Regions from separate parts of the Apilactobacillus pseudapinorum genome, predicted to be linked through region 1. Evidence: predicted binding sites of a transcription regulator. Region 1 holds the regulator's gene; the other holds the start of a gene.
The links. The regulator CtsR, encoded in region 1, represses protease genes until heat stress. The targets are predictions, from matches to a motif close to TTGGTCAAAAAAGGTCAAANA.
Positions count from the first base shown of each region.

Region 2: the regulator CtsR is predicted to act here: its motif matches at 6,661-6,681, upstream of ABWU86_RS03360 (ATP-dependent Clp protease ATP-binding subunit).

Region 1 is NZ_BAABVU010000012.1:78,169-89,611, reverse strand. It holds gene ABWU86_RS01870 (deoxynucleoside kinase) at 1-504, shown strand, start outside; gene serS (serine--tRNA ligase) at 776-2,059, shown strand; tRNA gene ABWU86_RS01860 (tRNA-Val) at 2,364-2,436, shown strand; tRNA gene ABWU86_RS01855 (tRNA-Lys) at 2,439-2,511, shown strand; tRNA gene ABWU86_RS01850 (tRNA-Leu) at 2,548-2,631, shown strand; tRNA gene ABWU86_RS01845 (tRNA-Thr) at 2,654-2,727, shown strand; tRNA gene ABWU86_RS01840 (tRNA-Gly) at 2,733-2,804, shown strand; tRNA gene ABWU86_RS01835 (tRNA-Leu) at 2,817-2,902, shown strand; tRNA gene ABWU86_RS01830 (tRNA-Arg) at 2,928-3,001, shown strand; tRNA gene ABWU86_RS01825 (tRNA-Pro) at 3,014-3,087, shown strand; gene ABWU86_RS01820 (CtsR family transcriptional regulator) at 3,214-3,681, shown strand; gene ABWU86_RS01815 (ATP-dependent Clp protease ATP-binding subunit) at 3,697-6,201, shown strand; gene rpoB (DNA-directed RNA polymerase subunit beta) at 6,478-10,077, shown strand; gene rpoC (DNA-directed RNA polymerase subunit beta') at 10,095-11,443, shown strand, end outside.
Region 2 is NZ_BAABVU010000018.1:22,376-33,818, reverse strand. It holds gene ABWU86_RS03380 (lectin-like domain-containing protein) at 1-739, opposite strand, end outside; gene ABWU86_RS03375 (LysR substrate-binding domain-containing protein) at 849-1,733, opposite strand; gene ABWU86_RS03370 (malolactic enzyme) at 1,871-3,499, shown strand; gene ABWU86_RS03365 (methylenetetrahydrofolate reductase) at 3,563-4,330, opposite strand; gene ABWU86_RS03360 (ATP-dependent Clp protease ATP-binding subunit) at 4,434-6,530, opposite strand; gene ABWU86_RS03355 (amino acid ABC transporter substrate-binding protein/permease) at 6,927-8,369, shown strand; gene ABWU86_RS03350 (amino acid ABC transporter ATP-binding protein) at 8,366-9,103, shown strand; gene ABWU86_RS03345 (hypothetical protein) at 9,586-9,831, opposite strand; gene ABWU86_RS03340 (YeiH family protein) at 10,037-11,056, shown strand; gene ABWU86_RS03335 (YjdF family protein) at 11,084-11,443, opposite strand, start outside.

The DNA.
Region 1 (11,443 bases):
AAGTATGCATTTTTACTACAAATCTACTTTTTAAATACTCGTTTAAACAACATTGAAAAGGCACAACATGAAAAGTTAAGCGTTATGGATCGTTCAATCTATGAAGATTCATTATTATTTCGTCTGAATGCGGACATGCAACGTGCCACTTCCACTGAAGCCGATATCTACGACTCATTGTTAGATAATATGATGGAAGAAATTCCAGGTTCACCTAATCAAAAAAATCCGGATTTATTAATCCACATCAACATTTCTTTTGAAACAATGTTAAAACGTATTCAAAAACGTGGTCGTAGTTACGAACAAGTGGATAAGGATCCAGAACTTTATGATTACTACAAAGATTTAAACCAAAGATATGATGATTGGTATGCTAACTATGACTTATCACCAAAGATGGAAATCGACGGCGATAAGTTAGACTTCATTGAAAGCGAAGATGATTTAGCGAAAGTATTAAAACAAATTGATGAAAAAATTGCAGAATTACAATTAAAGTAGTTGCTAATTTAAAACTTTTGTAATACTATTAAGTCAACAAATAAACGCAATGTATGTTTTAAGTAGACACTTAAGAGATGTAATGGTTGGTGCGAATTACAAGTCGAAATTCCAGCATACGAAAAAGCGGGTAGGTAATGCTACACGGTTAGTGACCGTTATCACCATACGAGTGTTTAGCTTATGCTAAGAACTTGGGTGGTACCGCGAAAAGAAGACCTTCGTCCCAATGGATGGAGGTCTTCTTTTTTATTTTCAGGAGGTATGTATTATGTTAGATATGAAAATGATTCGTCAAAACGCAGATTGGGTAAAAGAAAAGTTAGCTACTAGAAATGTTAAAGCTGAAACTATCGATGAACTATTAGGTTACGATGAAAAGCGTCGTGAACTTATTGTGAAGAGTGAAAGCCTAAAAGCGAAGAAAAATGATGTTTCAAAGAAAATTGCCGAAGCAAAGCGTAACAAAGAAGATGCTACTTCAGCTATTGAAGAAATGCAACAAGTTGGTAAGGAAGTTAAAGATTTAGATGCTGAACTAGAAAAGGTTCAACAAGATCAACAAGATTTAGCTGCCCACTTACCAAATATTCCAGCAGATGAAGTCCCAATCAGTTTAACTGAAGAAGGTGCTGTGGAATTAAGAAAACATGGTGAACCACGTAAGTTTGACTTCCAACCTAAGAACCACTGGGAAATCGGTGAAGACTTAGGAATTTTAGACTTCGAAGCTAGTGCTAAAGTTGCTGGTAGCCGTTTTGTTTACTACATGGGAGCAGGAGCACAATTAGAACGTGCCATCTACAACTTCTACTTGGATCAAAACGCTAAAGCTGGTTACAAGGAAGTCCTTCCTCCATACATGGTTAACTCAGACTCAATGTTTGGAACTGGACAATTTCCTAAGTTTAAAGAAACTAAGGCTGGTTTCGAAATCGCAGATAGTGATTTAACTATGATTCCAACAGCCGAAGTTCCATTAGTAAATTACTACAGAGATGAAGTAATGGATGCTGAGAAGTTACCTGTTAAGTTTACTGCACTTTCACCAGCATTTAGATCTGAAGCAGGAAGTGCTGGACGTGATACCAGAGGTTTAATTCGTTTGCATCAATTTAATAAGGTAGAAATGGTACAATTCACTAAACCAGAAGATTCATGGGATGCACTAGAAAGCATTACTGCTCATGCCGAAGAATTACTAGATATGCTAGAAATTCCATACCACGTAATTACTTTAACTACTAGTGATATGAGTTTCACTGCTGCTATGACACATGATATTGAAGTTTGGATGCCTGCTCAAGGTCGTTACCGTGAAATTTCAAGTTGTTCAAACACTACTGATTTCCAAGCTCGTCGTGCTCACATCCAATACAGAGATGAAAATGGTAAACTTCAATTCGTTCACACATTAAATGGTTCAGGATTAGCCGTTGGTAGAACTGTTGCTGCTATTTTGGAAAACTTCCAAAATGAAGACGGTTCAATCAGTATTCCAAAGGTACTACAACCATACATGGGTGGTCGTACTACTATTGCCAAAGAAGATTAATACTATTTAAAACAATAAAGAACCGCCTAAGATATTCTCTTAGGCGGTTCTTTATATATAAAAATAAGCTGATATTATATGAGGAGATGCTAGTAAAAAAGATCAAAAATGAATTAATAGTCATTTTTTGCAAAAAAAGGTAGACGAGGAATGCATTTTTCGATATAATATTTTTTGTTGAGTTATTAAACGGCTTACCAATAGCAATGCAAAGTAAAATATTTAAAATTTTTCTTGACATGAATTGCTTTAAATGATAATATTTAATAGTTGTCTTCTTAAGAGATAACTTGATTGACCTCATGGAGGATTAGCTCAGTTGGGAGAGCATCTGCCTTACAAGCAGGAGGTCACAGGTTCGAGCCCTGTATCCTCCATTGAGCCGTTAGCTCAGCCGGTAGAGCATCTGACTTTTAATCAGAGGGTCGGCAGTTCGAACCTGCCACGGCTCATTGGCTCAATGCCATATACAATTTAATATTTACCATGCGGGCGTGGCGGAACTGGCAGACGCGCTAGATTTAGGTTCTAGTTTCCTTATGGAAGTGGGGGTTCGAATCCCTTCGCCCGCATTGCATTATTTGCAAAAATGCTGCCGACTTAGCTCAGTTGGCTAGAGCGCTTCACTAGTAATGAAGAGGTCGGGTGTTCGAATCATCTAGTCGGCATTTATGCGGAAGTAGTTCAGTGGTAGAACATCAGCTTGCCATGCTGGGGGTCGCGGGTTCGAATCCCGTCTTCCGCTTTGCATACTTCTGCCGGGGTGGCGGAATTGGCAGACGCACAGGACTTAAAATCCTGCGGTCAGTGATGACCGTACCGGTTCGATCCCGGTCCTCGGCATTATTTTTAATTTAATATTTATTATGCACCCATAGCGCAACTGGATAGAGTGTCTGACTACGAATCAGAAGGTTGTAGGTTCGACTCCTACTGGGTGCATTTTTTTTATTTCGGGAAGTAGCTCAGCTTGGTAGAGCACCTGGTTTGGGACCAGGGGGTCGCAGGTTCGAATCCTGTCTTCCCGATAATATAGATAAAAAAGAGAAAATGTTAATTCATTTTCTCTTTTTATTTTCGGTAAAAATCTTTGCATTTCAACTATAATTCCGTATAATTATAGTCAAGATTAGTCAAAGAATTGGGGTGGTAACATGCAAGGAAAAAACATTTCCGATATTATCGAAAGATATCTAAAGGAAATGATTGCTGAAGATGAACGTGTTGAGATTAGTAGATCTGATATTGCCAGTCACTTTGATGTTGTACCATCACAGATTAATTATGTGATTAAGACTCGTTTTACTATCCAAAATGGATACGTCGTAGAAAGTAAACGAGGTGGCGGGGGTTACATCCGCATTGAAAAAGTGAAATTATTAGATAATATTGAAATTCTAGACACGTTAATAGATGCAATTGGCACTGACCTAACTCAAAGGGAAGCTAAAGCAGTAATAAATACTTTAGTAGTAAATGAGCTAATTACTGACAATGAAGCTGATTTAGTGTTAGCATCTATAACTAAACAAACTCTAGCAATCGGTAACACATTACTTGAAAATCAGATTAGAGCAAACATAATGATCGCCATTTTAGATCATTTAAGATACAAGAGCTAGAAAGTGAGGCATAACATGGATAACATTTTTACTCCTAGTGCAAAAAACGTTTTAATTATAGCGCAAGAACAAGCCAAAATTTTTGGTCATCAGGCTATCGGAACTGAACATTTATTACTAGCTTTAGCGATGGAAACTAACGGAATCGCAAAGTCGGCATTAAAACAATGCGATATTAATGAAGAAGATATCAAGGGTGAAATCGAAATTTTAGTTGGTTATGGTAACCTAGATCAATACGATCAAGATTCATACTTGCCATATTCACCAAAGACAGAACAAATGCTAACTATTGCAGGTCAAGTTTCAAAGAAATATGGTGCTGCTAGAATTGGGACTGAACACTTATTAATCGCCATTTTAGATACACCAGAAACTGTCGCTACTAGAATTTTGGAAAGCATGAACGTAAGAGACATGAACTTTATTAAAAAAGTGCTATTACGTAAGATGGGCTTTTCATCAAACCCAAATTCAAACCCAAATGCGAAAAATATTCCATTGCCAGGTGGCAAACCATCAGTGGCTAACGGAACTACACCAACATTGGATTCATTAGCAACCGACTTAACTAAGGCTGCTAAAGATGGGTTAATCGATCCTACAATTGGTCGAGATGACGTTATCAAACGTGTCGTCCAAATTCTAAGTCGTCGTACTAAGAATAACCCTGTGTTAGTTGGTGAAGCAGGGGTTGGTAAGACTGCTGTTGTGGAAGGATTAGCGCTAAAGATTGCTAACCGCCAAGTACCAGAAGATATGGAAAGCAAACGTGTCATGATGCTTGAAATGGGAACTTTAGTTGCTGGAACTAAGTATCGTGGTGAATTCGAAAAACGTTTAATGAAGATTATCAGCGAAATTAAATCAGTGGGTAACGTCATTTTGTTCATCGATGAATTACACACCTTAATGGGCGCTGGTGGTGCTGAAGGAGCCATTGATGCTTCTAACATTTTAAAACCAGCATTAGCTCGAGGCGACTTACAAACTATCGGTGCCACTACATTGAACGAATATCAAAAGTACATTGAAAAAGATGGCGCTTTAGCTCGTCGTTTCGCCACTGTTTCTGTGGAAGAACCAACTAGAGATGAAGCAATTCAAATTCTAAAGGGAATTCGTCCTAAGTATGAAACTCATCATCAAGTTAAGATTACTGATGAAGCCATTGAACAAGCGGTTGATTTATCATCTCGCTACATTAGTAACCGTTTCTTACCTGATAAGGCGATTGATTTGATGGATGAAGCAGCAGCGATGATTAGGATTGATAATTTAGACGATGAAGATCCATTGGATGAATTACAAAACCAAATCGCTGATTACAGTAAGGCACTAGAAAGTGCTATTGAAGAACAACGTTTTGAAGATGCTGTTAGTTTAAGAGAAAAAGAACAAGCAGCTCAAAAAGAATTAGCTGAAAAACGTGATAAGATTGCAAGCCAACGTGAAAAAGACCAAAAAGAACACAAGTACAATATTTCAGAAACTGGTGAAGATGTTGCTAAAGTTGTATCTGAATGGACTGGTGTACCTGTTACTAAGATGACTAAGACTGATAGTAAGCGTTTAGTCAACCTAGAAAGCATTTTGCATAAGAAGATTATTGGTCAAAACGAAGCTGTCTCTGCAGTATCTAGAGCAATCAGACGTGCAAGAAGTGGAATTAAAGATCCTAACCGTCCAATTGGTTCATTTATCTTCTTAGGACCAACGGGTGTTGGTAAGACTGAATTGGCTAAGGATTTAGCTGAAGAAATGTTTGGTTCAAAAGACGATATTATCAGAATTGATATGTCAGAATACATGCAAAAGGAATCAGCTTCTCGAATGGTTGGTTCAGCTCCTGGATACGTTGGATACGAAGAAGGTGGCCAATTAACTGAAAAGGTAAGACAACACCCATACTCAGTTGTTTTATTTGATGAAGTAGAAAAGGCCCATCCAGATGTCTTCAACTTGCTATTACAAGTGCTAGATGATGGATACCTAACTGATTCCAAGGGTCGCCACGTTGACTTCAGAAACACTGTGCTAATTATGACTTCTAACTTAGGTGCTGCCGCACTTCGTGATAAGAAGACAGTTGGTTTCGGTGCTGAATTAGATAAAGACGATGAAAGCTACAAGCTAATGAAGAAGACTGTTGAAGAACAAATGAAACGTTTCTTCAGACCAGAATTCTTAAACCGAATTGATGAAACAATTATTTTCCATGAACTAAACCAAAAACAAGTTCAAGAAATCGTTAAGTTAATGACAAACGACTTGTTGAAGAGAGTTCATGATTTAGGTATCAACATCAAGATGACGCCGGCTGCAATTGAATTGATTGCTAAGAATGGCTTTAATCCTGAATATGGTGCGCGTCCAATTAGAAGAGCGCTTCAAAATGATGTTGAAGATAAAATTTCTGAAGAAATTCTTGCTGGTTCAATTAAACCAGGGGATGAAGTTTCAATCGGAGCTTCCAAAGGAAAAATTACAGTTACGAAAAAAGAAACTGTTCACGCATAAAAAAAGAGAGGATTTAGCCCTCTCTTTTTTATATGCAAAGCATTGACTTAACTATTCTTTTAGAGTATCATACTGAGTATATAACTATGAAATGAAATGCGTGTCGGCGATCTATTGTCCGTCAGATGCGCCTATATCAACCAAAAATAAGCGTCAATCGAGATTGCTTGTTTTGGTTTTTTTTTGCTCATTTTTAGAAAAAATCAGTAAAAAAGTGCAATTGTAACACAATTGTAATATTTCATTTTCATAGAATTTTTTGGAGGGGTGAAGAACTTGGCAGGACATTTAGTTAAATATGGTAAACACCGTATTCGTAGAAGTTACTCACAAATCAAGGAAGTTCTTGATTTACCTAATTTAATTGAAATTCAAACCGATTCATACAAGTGGTTCTTAGATGAAGGTTTGCGTGAAATGTTTAACAGCATTATGCCAATTGATGATTTCCAAGGAAAACTATCCTTAGAATTCGTTGATTACCAACTATTAGAACCTAAGTACACTGTTAATGAAGCAAGAGATCATGAGGCTAACTACTCAGCTCCACTTCATATCACATTAAAATTGACTAATCATGAAACTGGTGAAATCAAGACCCAAGATGTTTTCTTTGGTGATTTTCCATTAATGACAGATCAAGGTACTTTTATTATCAATGGAGCAGAACGTGTAATTGTTTCACAATTAGTTCGTTCTCCTGGTGTTTTCTTCCATAAAGAAGAAGACAAGAACGGCCGTATCAGTTACGGTACTACTGTAATTCCTAACCGTGGTGCATGGATGGAATTCGAAACTGATGCAAAGAACTTATCTTACGTACGTATTGATAGAACTAGAAAGCTACCAATTACTGAATTAGTACGTGCTTTAGGTTTTGGCTCTGACGATGAAATTACTCAAATTTTAGGTAGCAATGACAGCCTTTCATTAACTCTTGAAAAGGATGTTCACAAAGATACAACTGATTCACGTGTTGAAGAAGCCCTAAAAGACATCTACGAACGTCTACGTCCTGGTGAACCTAAGACTGCTGACTCTTCTCGTAGCCTATTAACTACTAGATTCTTTGATCCAAAACGTTACGACATGGCTCCAGTTGGTAGATACAAGACCAACAACAAGTTGAGCTTAAAGACTCGTTTACTTGGATTAACCCTTGCTGAAACTTTAGCTGACCCAGATACTGGTGAAATTATTGCTAAGAAGGGTACTGTTGTTGATAAGAATGTTATGAAGGAACTAGCTCCATACTTGGATCGTGAAGACTTCAAAGCATACACATTCAACCCTTCAGATGAATCAGTAGTTCCTGAGCCAATGACTGTTCAAATCATTAAAGTACAATCAGAAACTGATCCAGACCATGTTGTTAACATGATCGGAAATGATAACATTCCTGAAGATTTCCACCACATTACTCCGGCAGATATCATTGCCTCAATCAACTACTTCTTTAACTTACAAGAAGGAATTGGTGAACCTGATGATATTGACCATTTAGGTAACCGTCGTATTCGTTCTGTTGGTGAATTACTACAAAACCAATTCAGAATTGGTTTAGCTAGAATGGAACGTGTTGTTAGAGAACGTATGTCAATTCAAGACACTACAACTGTTACTCCACAACAATTAATCAACATTCGTCCTGTAGTTGCTTCAATTAAGGAATTCTTTGGTTCATCACAATTATCACAATTCATGGACCAAACTAACCCATTGGGTGAATTAACTCATAAACGTCGTCTATCTGCATTGGGACCTGGTGGTTTAACTAGAGACCGTGCCGGATACGAAGTTCGTGACGTTCACTACACTCACTATGGTCGTATTTGTCCTATTGAAACTCCTGAAGGACCTAACATTGGTTTGATTAACTCACTTTCAAGTTATTCTAAAGTTAACAAGTACGGTTTCGTGGAAACACCATACCGTCGTGTTTCATGGGATACTCACAAAGTTACTGATAAGATTGATTACTTATCAGCTGACGAAGAAGATAACTTCGTAGTTGCTCAAGCTAACTCACCATTAAATGAAGATGGTTCATTCAAGAACGACGTTGTTATGGCTAGATACAAGTCAAACAACATCGAAACTAAGATTGAAAACGTCGATTACATGGATGTTTCACCTAAACAAGTTGTTTCTGTTGCGACTGCATGTATTCCTTTCTTGGAAAACGATGACTCCAACCGTGCCCTAATGGGTGCCAACATGCAACGTCAAGCTGTTCCTTTGGTAAATCCACATGCTCCACTTGTTGGAACTGGGATCGAATACAAGGCAGCTCATGATTCTGGGGTTGCTCTAATCTGTAAACACCCAGGTACTGTTGAATATGTTGACGCTGACGAAGTTCGTGTTAGAAGAGAAGACGGTTCATTAGATACTTACAAGCTAATGAAATTCCAACGTTCAAACGGTGGTAAAAACTACAACCAACGTCCAATCGTTCGTGTAAACGACAAGGTTGACGCTGATGAAATTCTTGCTGATGGTCCATCAATGGAAAACGGTGAATTGGCCCTAGGTCAAAACCCTGTTGTTGCATTTATGACTTGGCAAGGTTACAACTTCGAAGATGCCATTGGTATTTCAGAACGTTTAGTTAGAGAAGATGTATATACTTCAATTCATATTGAAGAATACGAATCAGAAACTAGAGATACCAAACTTGGACCTGAAGAAATGACTAGAGAAATTCCTAATGTTGGGGAAGAAGCTCTAAGAAACCTTGACGAAGAAGGAACTATCAGAATTGGTGCTGAAGTACATGATGGTGACATCTTAGTTGGTAAGGTTACTCCTAAGGGTGTAACAGAATTATCAGCTGAAGAAAGATTGCTACATGCTATCTTCGGTGAAAAATCTAGAGAAGTTCGTGATACTTCACTACGTGTGCCTCACGGTGGTGGCGGTATCGTTCAAGACGTTAAGGTCTTCACTCGTGAAAACGGTGACGAATTAGCTCCAGGTGTTAACAAGATGGTTCGAGTATACATTGCTCAAAAACGTAAGATTCAAGTAGGGGACAAGATGTCTGGTCGTCACGGTAACAAAGGTACTGTATCAATTGTTATCCCTGAAGAAGATATGCCTTACTTACCAGATGGTACTCCAATCGATATCCTATTGAGTCCCATGGGTGTGCCTTCACGTATGAACATCGGACAAGTTCTTGAACTTCACTTAGGTATGGCTGCTAGAAAACTTGGTATCCACGTAAGTACTCCGGTATTCGATGGTGCTCGTGATTCTGATATTTGGGATGCTGTTAAGGAAGCTGGTATGGCTTCAGACGGTAAATCAGTTGTTTACGATGGTAGAACTGGTGAACCATTTGACAAACGTGTCGCTGTTGGGGTTATGCACTACTTGAAACTTGCCCACATGGTTGATGACAAGATCCATGCTCGTTCAATTGGACCTTACTCATTAGTTACTCAACAACCACTTGGTGGTAAAGCCCAATTTGGGGGACAACGTTTCGGGGAAATGGAAGTTTGGGCCCTAGAAGCTTATGGTGCCGCATACACACTACAAGAAATCTTGACTTACAAGTCAGATGATGTTGTTGGTCGTGTTAAGACATACGAAGCAATCGTTAAGGGTGAACCAATTCCTAAGCCAGGTGTTCCTGAATCATTCCGTGTTCTTGTTAAAGAACTTCAAGCTCTTGGATTAGACATGAAGGTTCTAAATGATGACAATGAAGAAATCGAACTTCGCGACTTAGATAGTGAAGACGATGACAATGTCTTAAACACTGATGCTTTAAGCAAACTAGCTGAAAAGCAAAGACAAGGCAAGGAAGAAACAGACGAAGAAAAGTCTGAACAAGATGATAAAGCAAACACCAACTTTAAGGAATAAAGAAAGGGGACTATCCATTGGTCGATGTAAATAAATTTTCAAGCATGCAAATTGGATTAGCTTCTTCTGATAAGATTCGTAGTTGGTCATTTGGTGAAGTTAAAAAGCCAGAAACTATTAACTACAGAACCTTAAAACCAGAAAAAGACGGTCTATTCGACGAAAGAATTTTTGGTCCTACAAAGGATTGGGAATGTGCTTGTGGTAAATATAAACGTATTAGATATAAAGGTATTGTCTGTGACCGTTGTGGAGTTGAAGTTACTCGTGCCAAAGTACGTCGTGAACGTATGGGACACATTGAACTTGCTGCTCCAGTAACACACATTTGGTACTTCAAGGGTATTCCAAGTAGAATGGGTCTTGTATTAGACATGAGTCCACGTGCTTTGGAAGAAATTATCTACTTTGCTTCATACGTTGTTACTGATCCTGGTGATACTCCACTAGAAAACAAGCAACTAATTTCAGAACAAGATTACCGTGACAAGAAACTAGAATACGGTAATCGTTTCCAAGCAAAAATTGGTGCTGAAGCAATTAGAACTTTATTGAACAATGTTGATATCAATAAAGAAGTTGCAGAACTAAAAGATGAACTTAAGAAAGCTACTGGTCAAAAACGTGTTAGAGCGGTTAGACGTCTAGATATTCTAGAAGCCTTCTTACAATCTGGTAATGACTTATCTTGGATGGTAATGGAAGCAATTCCTGTTATTCCACCTGACTTAAGACCGATGGTACAACTAGAAGGTGGCCGTTTCGCTACTTCTGACTTAAATGACTTGTACCGTCGTGTTATTAACAGAAATAACCGTTTGAAGAGACTATTAGATCTACATGCTCCTGGTATCATCGTTCAAAACGAAAAACGTATGTTACAAGAAGCTGTTGATGCTTTAATCGATAACGGTCGTCGTGGTCGTCCTGTTGCCGGTCCTGGTAACCGTCCACTTAAGTCTCTATCACATATGCTTAAAGGTAAGCAAGGTCGTTTCAGACAAAACTTACTTGGTAAGCGTGTTGATTACTCTGGTCGTTCAGTTATTGATGTTGGACCTTTCTTGAAGTTCAACCAAATGGGACTTCCAGTTCCAATGGCCATGGAATTATTCAAGCCTTTCATTATGAAAGAACTTGTAAAACGTGGTAGTGCATCAAACATTAAGTCTGCTAAACGTCAAATCGAACGTAAAGATGAAGAAGTATTCGATGTTTTAGATGATGTTATTAAAGAACATCCAGTATTACTTAACCGTGCGCCTACATTGCATAGATTAGGTATTCAAGCATTCGAACCAGTGTTGGTTTCAGGTAAATCAATGCGTCTTCACCCATTAGCCTGTGAAGCTTACAACGCCGATTT
Region 2 (11,443 bases), on a different contig from region 1:
CATATCTCAATATAAATGGAACGAAATCCGCTTTGCTGTTTAAGAAATCATCTTTATTTAAATAACTAACTGTGGGCTCATGTTCTAATTGTTCTACTTGTCCAGAATCATTAGTGTAGGTAAATGCTCCAAATGGAGATGCCCCTTGACCGTCTAAAACATCTTGATTTTTATTATTAGTAGGGTCTCCATCACGTTTGTCATAAAAAGTATCTACCTTAAATCCAAATGCATTTGGAACTTGATACATTCCAACCGCACCACCAGTACTAATTGGGAATCCAACACGATTTGGATGGAAAAATATCGCTAACCCGTCAGCTCCACCTTCTGTATCTAACTTATTACCAGCATAAATGGATCCAGTGATTGAAAAACTTCTAGTAAGAGATACTTTATTTTTTAAAGTAACACCACCAGATTCATTTTGAGCATCTTGCGTAAGGGTAATAGTCCCAGTGCTTTGATTATAAGATGCATCTCCTACTAGTTCGAAATAATTCAAAAAATTATCTTTATTGATATTAATAGTTACAGGATTCGGACTGCTCAAATCACTGCTTGAAATTGAGGAATCATCATACGATGTTGAAGCAGCGTTAACATTCTGAGAGTTGTTAACAACATTTTCATATGAGACTCCTAGAAGAGTTAGCGCCACGAGTCCAGTGGCAACTTTTTTGGTTTTAGAATTATTATTAACATTTAATATTGTTTTTTGATTTTTATTAAATACCATTAAAAATACCTCCATAGTGAGTTCATATGTAAATTGTAGTATTTTACTGATATCATTTCACTAGTAAAATCCTTAATTTTTAATTAAGAGTTTTGGAGGTTTATTTCAATTATTTTTGTTTCAATGATTCTCTAATTACTTCCAATACTTCCTTTTGAAAATCATTAAAGTAATGTGATTTTAGATAAACTAAGTTAGTCACAAACATAGGCATGTCTTCATCTAAAAAATCTAGTTTTACGACTCCTTCTGGAGTATTAACTAATGAATTAAAGAATCCAACCCCGACATTATTTTTAATCAAACTCATAATGTTATTGCTTTCATTTGATCTAAAAATAACGTTAGGATGAAATGCATTTCGTTTTGCTAATTGATTAAATGATTCGTTTTGAACAAACCCTTGCTTGAACAAAATAAAATCTTCTTTCGCTAAATCGGCAAAATGTATTTTACCTTCACTAGCTAGTGGATGGTTTTTAGAAACATATGCACAGAATGGAATTCTTTCAATTTCTTCTGTTTCGATTGAAGGATCATCTAATGGGTTATTAGAACCTAATAGCGCTAAGTCCAATTCTCCATTTTTTAATGATTCCTTAGTTGTTTCAGAACCATATTCATAGGTAATGATGTTATTTAACAAACTGCGTTCTTTTAAAAATTGCGCAATTTGTGGAAAGTATCTAGTTTCAATAATTGGTGGCAATCCAATCGATATTTTTTTTGCCTTTAAATTAGCTATATTGCGCTTCGCAACATCAAAATGGCGGATGATAGCTTGAGCGTGGTTTAACAATTGTTTCCCACTATCGGTTACAATGAGTTCACCATGAGTTCTATGTCTAATAATTAATTTAGTGTCCATTTCCTTTTCCAATCTTTGCAACGCAAAAGTAATGGTTGGTTGGCTGACCTTAAATTCTTCAGCAACTTTAGAAAAAACTTTTAATTTTGTTAAGCTTATAAAATATTCAAGATCACGTGTGTTCATAAAAAATGCCTCCATGCATTGATTTAAAAGGGTTTTAATTTTAGATATAAATTATATTTATTATAACACTAACTTTTGACTATCTGAACTATCATGTATTAATATCTAGATATTAATTAAGAAAAGAGGTAAGTCCTATGTCTTTTGGATATGATATTTTAAACAATCCTTTCAAGAACAAAGGTACTGCATTTACTAAAGAAGAAAGAAAAGAACTTGGTTTAGAAGGAATGCTTCCACCATACGTTCAAACATTACAAGAACAAGTGGATCAAGCTTATGCTCAATTCCAAACTAAACCTTCAGATTTAGAAAAACGTGTTTTCTTAATGACTTTATTCAATGAAAACCGCGTATTATTCTACAAGTTATTCTCACAACACGTTGTTGAATTTATGCCAATCGTATACGATCCAACAATTGCTGAAACTATCGAAAACTACAGTGAACTATTCGTTCAACCACAAAACGCAACATTCCTATCAATTGATGATGATTTAGATTCAATCAAAACTTCATTAAAGAATGCTGCTGAAGGTCGCGACATTCGTTTAATCGTAGTTACTGATGCTGAAGGTATCTTAGGTATCGGTGACTGGGCTACTAACGGTGTTGATATCGCTGTTGGTAAGCTAATGGTTTACACTGCTGCTGCAGGAATTGACCCTAGCCAAGTATTACCAGTTGTTTTAGATGCTGGTACTAACAACGAATCACTACTTAAGGACCCAATGTACTTAGGTAACCGTCACGAACGTGTTTACGGTGAAAAATACCACAAGTTTGTTGATACTTTCGTAGAAGATGCTGAAAGTCTATTCCCAGAAATGTACTTACATTTCGAAGACTTTGGTCGTAGCAACGCTGCTGACATCTTAGACAGATACAAAGACAAGTACACTGTATTTAATGATGATATCCAAGGTACTGGTATTATCGTATTAGCCGGTGTATTAGGTGCCCTAAACATTTCTGGTGAAGAAATGAAGGACCAAACTTACGTATCATTTGGTGCAGGTTCAGCCGGTACTGGTATTGTTTCACGTGTTTACGATGAATTCGTACAACAAGGTATGGATCCAGAAGAAGCTAAGAAACACTTCTACCTAGTTGATAAGCAAGGTCTATTGTTCGATGACGACGATACTTTGACTCCTCAACAAAAACCATTTGCTAGAAGTCGTGATGAATTTGCTAACCCAGATTCATTAACTACTCTAGAAGCTGTTGTGAAAGAAGTTCACCCAACTATCTTAGTTGGTACTTCAACTCAACCAAACTCATTTACCGAATCAATCATTAAGGAAATGGCTGCTCACACTGAACGTCCAATTATCTTCCCTATTTCAAACCCAACTAAGTTGGCTGAAGCTAAGGCTGAAGACTTACTAAAATGGACTGACGGTAAAGCTCTTATCGGTACTGGTATCCCAGTTAACGATATTGAATACAATGGCACTGTTTACCAAATCGGTCAAGCTAACAACGCGTTAGTATACCCTGGTTTAGGTCTTGGTGCGATTGCCGCTACTGCCACTGTCCTAGATGACGAAATGATTTCTGCAGCTGCCCACTCACTTGGTGGTATTGTCGATACTGACAAACCAGGTGCTGCTGTCTTACCTCCAGTTTCTAAGTTGGATCAATTCTCAACTACTGTAGCTAAGGCCGTTGCCGATAGTGCTGTAAAACGTGGTCTTACCCGCGAAGACATCAAAGATGTTGACAAAGCTATCGAAGACACTAAGTGGGAACCTAAGTATTAATCTCTCTTTTAAAGATGATGTGTGTAAAAAAAGACGCCGAACAATGGCGTCTTTTTTTGTGGTTTAAATTTGTTCAATAATTTGTTTTGTGTTTTCAGCATCATTGAGAGAATAAAGATGAATATGGTTAGCACCGGCTTGTTCAAGCTTATTAATCATCTCAGCAGTGTATATAACTCCCTTTTCACCAAACTCTTCTTCTGATGCGTTCATCAAGGCAATTAGTTTGTCAGGAGTGGTCGCATGAGTTAAATCCAGCATCTTTTGCGTTTGTGTTTTTGAGATGACCGGCATGATACCAAACCAAATTGGCGTTGTAACATCAGTTCGATTTAAATAATCAACATAATCGTTCACATCAAAACTAAACTGCGAAATTAAATTAGTACATCCCTTAGTTACCTTGTGTTTTAGCCAATGCAATTCTTCATCGTTACTATTCAAGTAACAAGTCCCTGCGATATTTACATGTTGATATTCTTTTTTAATAAATTCAACTAACTCATCTGCATGCGAAAAGATAATTGCGGAATCATTTTGTGATAACTTATCTCCTCGCAATGCTAATACATCATTAACATCATGATTTTGCATTAAATCCATCATCTGTTTAACGGTATCGTAGTCTTTATCAATTCCAGTGAGGTGAATCATCACATCTACATCAGAATGTGCGTGAACATAATCAGCAATTTTAATACTTTGAATTAAATTATCCATATCGTGATTGCGATCGGTAATTGAAATAAACTGCGGATGCAGTGTTAATAAACCATCGAGGTTATCTTGATCGATATTGGGAGTAATTTCAAAAGAATATTGTAAGGGCATGCGAATCTCCTTTGGCTGAATTGATAGTTTAATTATATCCTACTATCTTGTTTTTAACGATGCACACAAAAAAAGACACCGCTTAAAGCGGTGTCTTTTTCAATTACTTATTTTCACTAATCACTACGTTACCATCTTCCATATCAGCCTTTAAGTGCTTAATGTCTTCATGGTCTAAGTAGAAGTCAGTAATCTTGTCTCTAATTTCTTGTTCTACAACACGACGTAGTGGACGAGCTCCCATGGCTTCATCGTATCCTTGTTCGATTAAGTAATCCTTAAATTCATCAGATACAACTACATCCATGTCTTTCTTAGCTAAAGTTGCGTTAACGTCACTTAGCATTAATTCGACAATTTCTTTCAAGTCATCCTTTGTTAGGTGTGAGAATTCAACAATCGCATTGAATCTGTTTAAGAATTCAGGACGGAAGTATGGAGATAATTTATCCATTAACTTCTTATCTTCATCTTTGTCACCAATCAATGTTTCATTACCGAATCCAGCGTTTGAAGTAGCAATCACAACTGTGTTCTTAAAGTTAACCACATTTCCTTGACCGTCAGTTAAACGACCATCGTCTAGCACTTGTAATAGAAGTGTTAAAACTTGAGGGTTGGCCTTTTCAATTTCATCCAATAATACGATTGAGTATGGGTTTCTTCTTACCTTTTCTGTCAAAGTATTATTGTTGTCATTGTATCCAACGTATCCTGCTGAAGCACCAATTAATTTTGATACCGCAGTTACATCAGAGTATTCTGACATGTCTAAACGAATAATGTTGTTCTTGTTACCAAACATATCCTTAGCTAATTGTTTTGCCAATTCAGTCTTACCTACACCGGTAGGACCTACGAATAAGAATGAACCAATTGGACGGTTACCTTCATCAAAACCAGCACGGTTTCTTCTGATAGCACGAGAAACTGCTGCAACTGCTTCGTCTTGACCGATAACCTTACCTTGTAGACGGTCGCCCATAGTCTTCAAACGTTCGATATCATTACTACTCAATTTAGCAACTGGAACACCAGTTAATCTTTCAACAGCTTCTGCAACATCATTGATAGTTGCTGTTACTTTAGTTTCATCGCTCTTGTTGTCGATTTGAGTTTGTAATTCTTCTATCTTATTCTTGTGATTTAGAGCTGCTTCATAATCTTCTTTTTCAGCGGCTTGTGCCTGTGCATCCTTTTCAGCTGCGATTTCATCTTCAATTGCCTTTTGATCTACAACTGGATGTTGTGCAGCTAAATGAGCAGCTGTCATGTCGACCAAGTCGATTGCCTTGTCTGGTAAACTTCTTTGTGGAATGTATTGAACAGAGTAGTCTACCGCAGCTTTTAGGACTTCATCAGGTAAAACAACATTGTGGTGTTCTTCATATAAAGGACGAATCCCTTTTAGAATTGCCAAAGTAGTTTCTTCACTTGGTGCCTTAATTTGCACTTCGTTGAAACGACGAGATAATGCTGCGTCCTTTAGAATAGTGTTTCTGTATTCATCTTGAGTAGTAGCACCAATTACAGTGATTTCACCACGAGATAATGCTGGTTTGATGATGTCAGCTAAACCTTTAGATCCGCTTTCGTCACCGGCGTTACCAGCACCCAAAATTTGGTGAATTTCATCGAAGAACAAGATCACATTGCCTTTAGCTTGAACTTCTTTAATCAAGTTTTGAATGTTTTCTTCAAAGCTACCACGGTATTGAGTTCCAGCTTCTAGTCCGGAAATATCAATGCTAATAACTTCCTTGTTCTTAATTGATGCTGGTACATCACCATTCACAATTGCTTGCGCTAATCCTTCTACAACTGCAGTCTTACCAACTCCAGCATCTCCTACTAAAACAGGATTGTTCTTAATTCTTCTTGATAAAACTTCAGTGGTTTCTTGGATTTCTTTGTCTCTACCAATTACTGGATCCAACTTGTTGTCGCGAGCTTCTTGAGTAAGATTACGACCTAACTTGTCTAAAATCCCTTCTTTATTAGAAGTAGTTTTTGGTTGAGTATTACCTTGGCCATTACTTAGTTGACCACTTTTTCTTAGTTGTTCTAATTGTTCTGGGGTCACTTCTTGACCGTTAATCATGTAACGACGTTGGGTATTGCTACTACCAGCGTCTCCTATAAATTGATTGAAAATTCTGTCAAAATCATCGTTAAATGGATCAAATGGACTTCTTGCCATAGTGCATCCCTGCCTTCTTTATAAATTTGTCAGCCTTCACGGCTGTCATATTGGATAAGGATGTTATCTTTGTTTCTTTCATCCTTTATCCATAATCTATATTATCACCTATTTTACATAATGCAATATATTTTTGACCTTTTTTGACCATATTTTTATAAAATAGTTAAAAACCATTGATATAATAGCATTTTTAAGAGTAAAATTTTTTTGACTTTTTATTGACCAATAACATTTCGAATTATACCATGTTATATCTTATTACATGTAAAATTAAAAATTTTAAAAAATTGTGATTTCTAAATATACTTTTATAGCAGGGTCTGGTATTATATCTTTATACAATGTTATGAAACGTAACGTGGAAAAGAATTTACATGAGAAGGGGTTTTTCTAATGAAGCAACATTCAAAAGCATTCCGCTGGCTGATCGCTTTCACTGCCGGAATCATCGTTGCATTGGGACTATTCGCAGCTCCACTAAAATCTAGTGCTGCTGAAAAGACCTATCAAATTGGAACGGATGTTACATTTCCTCCATTTGAATACGCAAACGATAACAATAAATATGTTGGTATCGATATTGACCTTATGAAGGCCATTGCTAAGGACCAACATTTTAAAGTCGACATTAAACCAATCGGTTTTAACGGTGCTATCCAAGCCGTTCAATCAGGCCAAATTGATGGTATGATTGCTGGTATGTCCATTACACCTGAACGTAAGGGATCATTTGATTTCTCAACACCTTACTACAACTCAGGAGTTGTAATGGCTGTTGCTCAAAACAGCAAAGTTAAGAGTCTTTCTGATTTACGTGGTAAAAACGTTGCCGTAAAGACTGGTACTACCGGTGCTCAATATGCACAATCAATTCAAAAGAAATATGGTTTCACCATTTCAACTTTTGATGATTCAAGTAACGTCTACGAAAACGTGCTTACTGGTAACTCAGTTGCTTGTTTTGATGACGAACCTGTATTAAAGTACGCTATTACTCAAGGTACTAAGCTACAAGTTGTTACCAAACCTGCTGAAGGTACTCCAATGGGATTCGGGGTTAAAAAAGGTCACAACGCTGAACTATTAAAGAAATTCAACACTGGTCTTGCTAACTTAAAGAAGAACGGTCAATACCAAAAGATTCTAGACAAGTACTTAAATGTTAAAAAGAGTGCTGAAGATACTCACTCATTCTGGGGTATCCTAAAACAAAACAAGACTTTTCTATGGGAAGGTTTCCTACAAACTCTATGGTTAACTATTATTTCCATCGTGTTTGCTACTATTTTTGGGGTAATCTTCGGACTATTTGGTGTATTACCAATTAAGTTCTTCCGTGGATTATCTTCAACAGTTATTTACCTATTTAGAGGTATGCCACTACTAGTATTAGCTTTATTCATTTACACTGGTATTCCTACCCTAACTGGTACTAAGATTCCTGCATTCGTTGCTGGGGTTATCACCTTGATGTTAGATGAAGGTGCATATATTGCTGCATTCGTTAAAGGTGGAATTGAATCAGTTGATAAAGGTCAAATGGAAGCCGCTCGCTCACTTGGATTACCATTTGGTAAGTCAATGAGAAAGATTATCTTACCTCAAGGTGTTAAGTTAATGGTTCCATCATTCATTAACCAATTCATCATTACTTTGAAGGATACTTCAATCCTATCTGTTATTGGTATTTTGGAACTTACTCAAACTGGTAAGATTATCATCGCCAGAAACCTTGAAGGATTCAAGGTATGGGCAATGGTTGCTATCATTTACTTAGTAATCATTACTTTACTAACTTGGCTATCAAACTGGGTTAAAAGGAGGGCTAAAATTTGAGTAAAATAAAAGTTACTGATTTACACAAACAATATGCTGACAACCACGTATTAAAGGGTGTCAACCTAGAAGTTAAAGATAACGAAGTAGTTGTTATCATCGGTCCTTCTGGATCAGGTAAATCAACATTACTAAGAACTTTAAACAAATTAGAAGAACCAACTTCAGGTTCAGTTGTCGTTCATGGAACTGACATTGCTAAAAAAGGTGTTAACATCGATAAAGTACGTGAACAAATTGGAATGGTTTTTCAACACTTTAACCTATTTAACAACCTAACAGTTGGTAAAAATATTATGCTAGCCCCTGTTGAATTAGGTAAGCTTTCAAAGGAAGAAGCCGAAACACAAGCTAAGAAGTTACTACAAGTCGTTGGTTTGGAAAACAAATTCGACGCTCCTGTTAACTCACTATCAGGTGGTCAAAAGCAACGTGTTGCGATTGCTCGTGCATTAGCTATGAACCCTGACATTATGTTATTCGACGAACCTACATCAGCTCTAGACCCTGAAATGGTCGGTGATGTATTAAACGTTATGAAGAAACTAGCTACTGATAACGGTATGACAATGGTTGTTGTTACTCATGAAATGGGCTTCGCTAAAGAAGTTGCTGATAGAGTTGTCTTCGTAGATCAAGGAATTATCCAAGAAGAAGGTACTCCAGACGAAATCTTTAACCACCCTCGTAACGAACGTCTAAAATCATTCTTATCAAAAGTTTTAGAAGTCTAGTTAACTAAAAAAGAACCTCAACAGAAATCCTGTTGAGGTTTTTTTAGTTGTGAGATAAAACGCTTAACAAAATGGTGGACTTACCTCCTAACATTCTGATGTGGGTTTTGAAAGTTCTGCTGCTAATTTAATTTTTGACCCTACGTTTCGCAGTAATTCACCGGTGCTCACAACGACTTCGGTTACGTAGGTTTGAATTCTATTTTTAATTACTTTTTCAATTACTTGATCTCTTGACATTTTATCATCTTCTTTTCAATTTAAACTGTCATCTATCTATATGTCTTTATGTTTCATCTCTTGCCATTACACTCATCTCCTTCGGATTTTTAACCATTGTTTCAATGCTTGCCATGGCGTTCGCCTCCTTTCTTTTCTCATTGATTTTTAATGTAATTATACTCATTCTCTAATCAACGTCAACCATTTAACTCAAAAAAATTCAATAAAAAAACTAGTGCTGAAAAGCACTAGTTCATCAGTTAATGTTTCATTTTCTTAACACTACTTAAAATCTTTGTAGCTGGATAAAAGCGACGAATATTAAATTCATCTCTAATTTGTTCCGCTACCTCGTTATCGTCATCATTTTCAGCAATCATTTGTCTAATTCGTTCAACATTTTCTCGATTGTTTAAGACGTCTCTAACGATCCCGCCATCTAAAAGATTGCGGACAATTTGATATATTGCAAAAATTACTAAAAGAATCGCAATTATATTCCACATATATAAGTAATCACTCCTATTAGTTATTATTATACGTGATTTATAGCGATTATTAAAGTGATACCACTTGTAAATGGATGTATTAGCGATTTTATTTTATTTATATCAAACGTTTAAAATCATTATAAACATTGCTAAATCAACATTTGTATAATCATAATCAAGTGTTATAATAAAAATATTATTTATAGAGGAGTCTTTACATATGTTAGAAACCATCAAAGAACGCAGTTTTGGTTTTATTACAGCCGGTTTAATCGCTGTTATTAGTCAATTTTTAACTATTTACATCCCCAATATTGGTGGAGCAACAATTGCGATTATCTTAGGGATTTTCCTAGGTAACACCTTTTTAACTCAACCAATCTTAAATGCTGGAACTAAATTTGCCGAAAAACGGCTTTTGGAATATTCAGTTATGCTACTTGGATTAACCATTACTTTCCAAACGATTTTAAAACTACACTGGTCTGGTTTAATCTTCATTATTATTCAAATGGCCGTTACCATAGTCTCAGCCATTTTAATTGGTAAGTGGCTTCACTTCGGAGAAGGAATTTATCTTTGTATGGCTGGTGGAAACGCTGTTTGCGGTTCATCAGCAATTGCATCAATCAAACCAGTAATTAATGCTTCTGATGATGATGCTGGTATGAGCATCACCCTTGTTAACTTAATGGGAACTGTCATGATGTTAGTATTACCAGTTCTAGGAACTATCATCTTTGGTCATGTCGATCTACTTAGAGGGGCATTAATCGGTGGAACCGTTCAATCAGTGGGTCAAGTAATTGCCAGTGCTACGATGGTAAACCAATCAACCGTTCAATACGCCACTCTTTTCAAGATCATGCGTATTATCATGTTAGTGGTAGTAGTTACTGTTTTCGCTAAAATGCATGCTAGTAATCAAGCAAAGCAATCTACTACAAAAGAGATTGAAAAAGAAATCAAGAAAAGTAAAATCGATTTCCTTCCTTGGTACGTACTTTGGTTCTTAATATTCTGTATTTTAAATAGTTTATTCACTCTACCTACATTCGTATCAGCAACAGCTCATTTCTTAAGTTCATGGTGTGAAATTATAGCTCTAGCAGCCATTGGATTGCGTTTAAACTTAAAAGCATTTCTACAAGCCGGAAAACGATTTGCAATTTACAGTGTCTCAGTTGGATTAATTCAAACGATTGTCGCACTAATCTTAATTAAATTATTAATCGCATAAAAAAAGAACCTCAATTGAGGTTCTTTTTTAGTGTCCTTTGTGCTTGGCAGCTTTCTTTTGTTGCTTTATAGCAAAGGTCTTTTGTTTCTTCTCTTTTAAATATTCACTCTTTTTCTTTTTACTAGCTTTCTTTTCTAATTGGCTTTGTTCTTTTAATGCAATCTGTGCTTTTGTCCCAATGCCATTGTTAACTTCTTTTCGACTAATTCTTTGTAGTCTTTTGGGATTAATCCGCTTATCTGAAATTCTCATTTCATCAGTTGATTGGCGATAGAACTTTAATTTATCCCAGTTCTTGTTAATAAGATCATTAATAACATATACCGATGGTTCTGATGTCCCTAAAGTTAATTTAGCCACTTCATAATGATCATCAACGTAATTTTC